2 linked regions of the Candidatus Palibaumannia cicadellinicola genome follow. The protein of the gene in region 2 interacts with the protein of the main gene of each other region in a pairwise test. Links are inferred from orthologs where the notes say so. Each region holds a gene or a part of one and is shown on either strand. Other genes may lie near its edges.

Region 1 (3,257 bases), 320 kb from region 2 along the record:
AACGTAAGTAATGTAGCAAACGAAAGTAGTATATTACTCACATTAAATTCGCCTACTAGCTTACTGTGAATCATCCCATTGCCCCAGCAAGAATCGAACCCAATATCCACACCTAAATCATGATAACGCACAGTATGAGCACACAACCAATCACCTTTCCAGTTATGCGGAAGTGAACTAGTTATAGTAACTGCCACGGCTTGTGGTAATTGCGCTAACCAACGCTGACCTACACTATCATCAGCATTAATAATTTTATGACATACTTTTAACTCGCTAAATAATTGCCATTTAGCTCTTTCGTACTGCGTCATATGTTTGTGATAATCTAGGTGATCATGACTCAAGTTCGAAAAAACCGCTGCAGCGAAGTATAGATCTCGAACTCGGTATTGCACTAAACCATGGGAAGAGACTTCTATTGCGCTAAAAGTTGCTCCCTGTTCATAAAAAAGTCTTAATAAACGCTGAATCTCAACAGCTGAATCGGTAGTATTATTACTCAAACTAATTTTTTTAAATAAACCATTACCTATGGTACCTATAACCGCACTTGTCTCACCTAGCAGGTATACCCAATTTGCTAGGAGATGGCTAATAGTTGTTTTACCATTAGTACCTGTGATACCAACTAAACATAGAGCACGCGATGGTTGCTGATAAAAACGTCCTGCTAGTGCAGATAAAATTTGCTTGAGTTGGTATAAATAAACAATGGGTACACCATGTAGTTTATGTATATTACCATGCTTAGATTTCTCTTCTGCTTCCGCTACTACTGCAGCTACCCCTTGTGCAATAGCTAGAGGAATATAGCAACGTCCATCAGTTTGGTGTCCTTTAACAGCAATAAATAAATCACCAGCTTTCGCGGTAATGCTATGCATACTAATTCCACTCAATCGACGTTCAAATGGAAATGGAATAGTATGAACCCATGGCATAAGTAGCTCACGTAAATTCATGTTAACCACATGATGTATCTTTACAATTATTGAATTGATATATTTTATTATCGATAGGCTGCAAAGCATCTGGTTCGATATTCATCGTACGTAAAACTCCACCCATAATTGAACCAAAAACTGGTGCAGAAACTGCGCCGCCATAGTATTGACCACCTTGTGGATCGTTAACAACGACAACTAGTGCAAAACGAGGATTACTTGCAGGTGCAACTCCTGCAGTATAAGCTATATATTTATTAATATATTTTCTATCTGGTCCAACTTTTTTGGCAGTTCCAGTCTTAATAGCAATACGATAGCCTTTGATAGCTGCTTTGAAACCTCCACCACCAGGTAGTGCAACACTTTCCATCATATGTACCACTGTACGTACTAGCGATTCTGGAAATATTCTTTCGCCTATAACTGGCATATCGACCCTTATGATAGATAGTGGACGTAAGATTCCCATACTACCGATAGTAGCGTAAACCCTTGCTAATTGTAGTGGCGTAACCATCAATCCATAACCATAAGAAAATGCAGCTTTTTCAATTTCAGATAAAATTTTTTTATTAGGATATAAACCACTACTTTCTCCTACGAGTCCCACATGAGTTGCTTTACCTAAACCAAAAAGAGAATAAGTATCCACAATGGCGGCAGATGGCATAGCTAACGCGAGTTTAGAAATACCAATATTACTAGATTTCTGTAAGATTTCTGTAATGCTTAATTCATTGTAGTGGACTACGTCTTTGATTTGATGACCATGTATCATATAGGGTAGAGTTTTGAGCACACTATTTTCGGTTACTATTCCACGCTGTAGTGCTGTCATAACAACCATTGGTTTTACCGTTGAACCAGGTTCGAACAGATCAGTAATAGCACGATTACGCATTAGGTCCATTGTGGTAGTTGTCAGGTTATTTGGGTTATAAGATGGACTATTAGCAATCGCAAGAACTTCACCAGTATGAATATCTACTAATACTGCAGTGCCTGATATAGCTTTATTACAAATAACAGCACTGTTTAGTTCACGATATACCAATGCTTGTAATTTTTCGTCGATACTAAGTGCAAGGTTATGTGCAGCTTGGCTATCAATTGATGATATATCTTCTATGACCCTACCAAATCTATCTTGACGTACTATACGTTCTCCTGGTTGACCAGTAAGCCATCGGTCAAAGCTTTTCTCGATACCTTCTATCCCTTGGCTATCGATATTAGTAATACCAATTAAATGCGCAGTTACTTGTCCAGAAGGATAATAACGACGTGACTCTTGGCTGAGATAAATACCAGGTAGTTTTAACTGATTGATATAGTTACTAATAGTAGGATTAACTTGACGTGCTAAATAGACAAAACGAATTTTAGAATCAACATTTATACGTGAATTTAGCTGATTTAGTGGTATAGATAACACATCAGAAAGTGCCTTCCAACGGATTTCAGTAGTTATACCACCATGATTTTTAATTTCTTTTGGATCTGCCCAAATAGCGTTTACTGGTACACTGACTGCAAGAGGACGCCCGAGTCGATCACTTATCATCCCACGGACCGTAGGTACTTGTTGAATACGCAGTGATCGCATATCTCCTTCATGCACTAATTGTTCTTTATTAATAATTTGTAAAAAAATTAATCGTAATAGCACCCCTAGTATAGCTACTACCATCCCACTACACAGTAAGGTAAAACGCCAGCTTACAAAGCTAGTTTTTATCTCTTGACGATTTCGTATCATAATATATGTACTTAATTTATTAATTAAGATTTGACAACAATATTTTCGTGTAAAAAATCTACATGCTGCATATGTAATATTTCTCTAGCAATAGACTCTACACGACTATGGTCTCCTAATACGTTTTCCTCAAGAATTAAATTACGCCATTCGATATCTAGAGCATTTTTTTCTAATACTAGTTTTTCACGCTCAGCAGTTAATCTACGAGTATGATGTGTAATGGTAACTACCATAATCGCTGATACTAGCACTGCTATTAGCAAAATTACTGATAACTTTTCATTACGTAACAAATCACTACCAATAATGTGAATCAAATGGTATCGTTCATTACTAATCATGTCTATAACTTCTCGGCAAAGCGAAGTACAGCACTACGTGCGCGTGGATTTGCTCTGATTTCGAGCACCGATGGCTGTATTTTACCTAATGATTTTAACTTTAACTGGCAATAATTTTGATGCTGCTCTGCGATTTGTTTTTCCGTTAGTGAGATACCTGCTGGTATCTGTGGCGCTTGGCTATATTGGCGAATAAAATTTTTT
Region 2 (3,409 bases):
CTGTTCCCTTTGTGGTAATACGTGCTATCTCTGATATCGCCGACCAAGTTTCTTATGAAAGCTTTCAAGATGGTCTTATAATAGTTGTACATAATTTATCGCTACTGGTTTCAGAAATGGTGCAGGCGCTAGCTAATAAAATGCTAGTCTAGCTAGACTTTAACGGCTAGATTACTATCCTAGAATAATCTTTGTGCTTTATGGTCGATAAAAAATAGGTAGCAAGAGATTGATTAAAGACTGAATGAAGATCCACAGCCACAAGTAGTTTTTATGTTAGGGTTAATTACAATAAAGCGCGAACCTTTAAGTCCTTCGCGGTAATCAACTGATCCACCCAATAAATATTGTAGACTCATGGGATCTACTACTAGCACGACACCTTGTTTCTCTATGATGACATCTTCGTTATTGACCTTTTCATCAAAAGTGAAGCCGTACTGTAACCCACTACAGCCACCACCGGTAATGTAGACTCGTAACTTAAGATTTGGATTTGCTTCTTCCATAATCAGCTTTTTTACTCTACTTGCCGCTGAATCGGTTAATTGTAAAGGCAATATCGTAGTTTGATTCATAATGTTTCTTCCTCGCTGTAGAGCTTCATTGACTCAATGACGAAAAAGGTATTTTAGCCAACCAAAAACTCCGCTGCTATAACCGTTTTTCTCTAATTCTAATGTTTTTTTATGTCCCGGTTCCGGATTTATTAACGGACCTCGATCTGTTTCTCCTGGTTGAAGGATCGGTATTGTCTGACATAAAGACTCAGGATCATCAGTCCAAATAGGTAGTGTACGCAATGTACTATCGCCATTGCAGACTAAATTTCCTGCATAGTCAATAGACATTTTGCTAATTTCTTCGGGAGGTGTCAGATTTAGCGTCATCGGCGCCTGGTTATCCAAATAGCGGCGATATAAAGTCAGAGCACCGGTAGCGCCAGTAAACTTAGCTGGCCCATTATTATCGCGACCAATCCAAACAATAGAGACTTCTTTGCCATCTATACCGGCAAACCAGCTGTCGCGTAGTTCGTTACTAGTACCTGTTTTTGCAGCGAGATGGTAGGTGGGAAATTTAATAGCTAGCGAGTGTGAGGTTCCCCGCTCTACGACCTGTTGCATGGCATATAGCGTTAGGTAGGCAGCTTGGGCCGGAATCACCCGTTCTGCCTGCGGGAAGCTTTGATACAATACCTTGCCGTCTTCGCTCACAACTGAACGTACCGCCGATAAGCTGGCATAGTTGCCGCAGCTAGCGATGGTTTGGAATTTCTGCGCAACTTCTACTGGCGTCAGGCTAATAGCTCCTAGTAGCATCGAAGGCAAAGGCACCGGATTAAGTACAGTTGCTGGTATTCCCAATTTGATCAAAGTATTAATGATAGGATCTAATCCTACTGCTAGACCAAGATTGACAGTAGGTACATTGAGTGAATAAGTGAGCGCGTCCACTAGCATCACTTTACCGCGGAACTGTCGGTCATAGTTTTTAGGAAACCAGATACGACCGTTCGGCTGCTGAATAGCAAGTGGCTCATCAGCAATCCAAGTATTGAGCCGATATTGATTCGGTTGGCTAAGAGCGGTGAGATAAGTCGCTGGTTTTGCGAGCGATCCAACTGAACGCCGGGCTTGCATGGCGCGGTTAAAACCTGCAAACTGCGGCTCAGCACCACCTACCATAGCACGAATTTCTCCACTTAAACGATCTACAACGACCATAGCGGCTTCTAGATCTTGAATACCATGGTTAGCGCGTAGAGCAGGAATACCTACCTCTACTGCTTTTTCCGCTGCAGCTTGCGAAACGGGATCTAATGTCGTGAAAATTTTTACGCCGGATAGTATGTTTATTTTATCTTTCAACTTGCTCTGTAGCTCTTTGTGCACCATTTGCATAAAAGCAGGCTGCGGTGTAAGTACACCGCCACGTGGCTGCACATCAAGCGGACGTGTACTCAAGATGTTATAGAGATCTATGTCAATCACATGTTGTTCTTCTAGTAATTTTATAACTAGATTACGACGTTCTAGCGCTAGCTCTGGATTGCGCCAAGGGTTATACAACGAAGCACCTTTTACCATTCCTACTAGCATAGCTTGCTGTTCTAAACTCAGTTCATCTATCGGTAGACCAAAGTAGTAAAGACTAGCCAGCGGGAATCCGCGTATCTGCTCGTTACCACTTTGACCAAGGTAGACCTCATTTAGATAAAGTTCTAGAATGCGGTCTTTGCTATAGCGATAATCAAATAGTAAGGCCATATATGCCTCGTTAAGCTTACGCCATAAAGATCGTTTGTTGCTCAGAAATAAGTTTTTTACTAGTTGCTGGGTGAGTGTACTACCACCCTGTATCGCATGTCCTGCAGTAAAGTTAGCCAGGAAAGCCCGTAAAATAGAAGATATGTGAATACCATCATGCTGATAAAAATGCCTATCTTCGATAGCTATAAGCGTTTCTACTAGTAGATTTGGAAAATCTGCGCGGGGGACAAAAAGTCTTTGCTCGCCTTTTGGCGATTGTAGCATGGTAATCAATCGAGGATCTAGGCGAAAAAAACCAAGATTACGTTGGATCTCTTGATTTTTAATTTGCAGTAGTTTGTTTCTAGTAAAAGTTATGGTAGCTCTAATTTGTCCTTCCTTTCCATCAGGAAAATCAAAAGGTCGGCGTAACAGCTCAATACTATTATCATGCACGATAAACTCACCAGGACGGGTAATATGAGACACTGGGCGATATTGCAGATTTTCTAATAGTGTGACGATTTCATCGCGGCTATAGGACATACCGGGCTCTAAGTTTACCATGCGGCCATAAACCGCAGCCGGTAATTGCCACACCTTACCGTCTATGCGGCTACGTACCTGCGCATCGAGATAAAGGCCATATAACACCATTAAGATAACTAGTAATATCAAGATACGGATATACCAGCTGAGACGAAATATTTTTTGATGTGGTCGTCTTCTCGTCCGTCGCCTATATCGTGCATCGCTGCGTGTTTTCGCGAGTCTTCTATGACGTCCGATAGGTTCACGGTTATCCACAGACATCTTTGTAATTCTCCACATTGCTGATAGATAAAATTATGCTACGGCCTATCACTGAATAGTTTATGGCTCACAAGTACCTCACAATATTTTTGCCATGCTACATTATGGCGTCAACTTAAGATATTTCATCATCAAACTAAAAAGTATAAAATTCGCATGTTTTTTATGGTTTAGCTCAATACGCTTGTCAAGTTGGCATAAGGAATGAATCATTGCCAACCTTAAAGTCATCTGGTATTTATAGCGATCGATCTGTTTCTTTCACCACATTAGGGATCTCTAGTACGTGTTAGGTTAGTTAGAAAAGGAGAAGCAACATGCCAGAAGGAAAAAATCGTAAAACA

The links.
Region 1: the proteins of mrcB (region 2) and ftsI interact in binary tests that used the Escherichia coli proteins (3 or more experiments, as listed by UniProt). The link is inferred for Candidatus Palibaumannia cicadellinicola from one-to-one orthologs.

Annotation. Positions count from the first base shown.
Region 1 is NZ_CP008985.1:601,321-604,577, forward strand. The notes cover bases 339-3,257. They hold ftsI (peptidoglycan glycosyltransferase FtsI), read right to left. Parts: upstream 2,710-3,257; coding sequence 967-2,709; downstream 339-966. Other genes in these bases: murE (UDP-N-acetylmuramoyl-L-alanyl-D-glutamate--2,6-diaminopimelate ligase), read right to left, coding at 339-974; ftsL (cell division protein FtsL), read right to left, coding at 2,733-3,053; rsmH (16S rRNA (cytosine(1402)-N(4))-methyltransferase RsmH), read right to left, coding at 3,056-3,257. Also shown: more of murE, read right to left, coding at 1-338. UniProt on the Escherichia coli protein: Essential cell division protein that catalyzes cross-linking of the peptidoglycan cell wall at the division septum. Required for localization of FtsN.
Region 2 is NZ_CP008985.1:277,655-281,063, forward strand. The notes cover bases 339-3,409. They hold mrcB (bifunctional glycosyl transferase/transpeptidase), read right to left. Parts: upstream 3,066-3,409; coding sequence 612-3,065; downstream 339-611. Other genes in these bases: erpA (iron-sulfur cluster insertion protein ErpA), read right to left, coding at 339-578; dksA (RNA polymerase-binding protein DksA), read left to right, coding at 3,383-3,409. Outside these bases: mtnN (5'-methylthioadenosine/S-adenosylhomocysteine nucleosidase), read left to right, coding at 1-152; more of erpA, read right to left, coding at 234-338. UniProt on the Escherichia coli protein: Cell wall formation. Synthesis of cross-linked peptidoglycan from the lipid intermediates.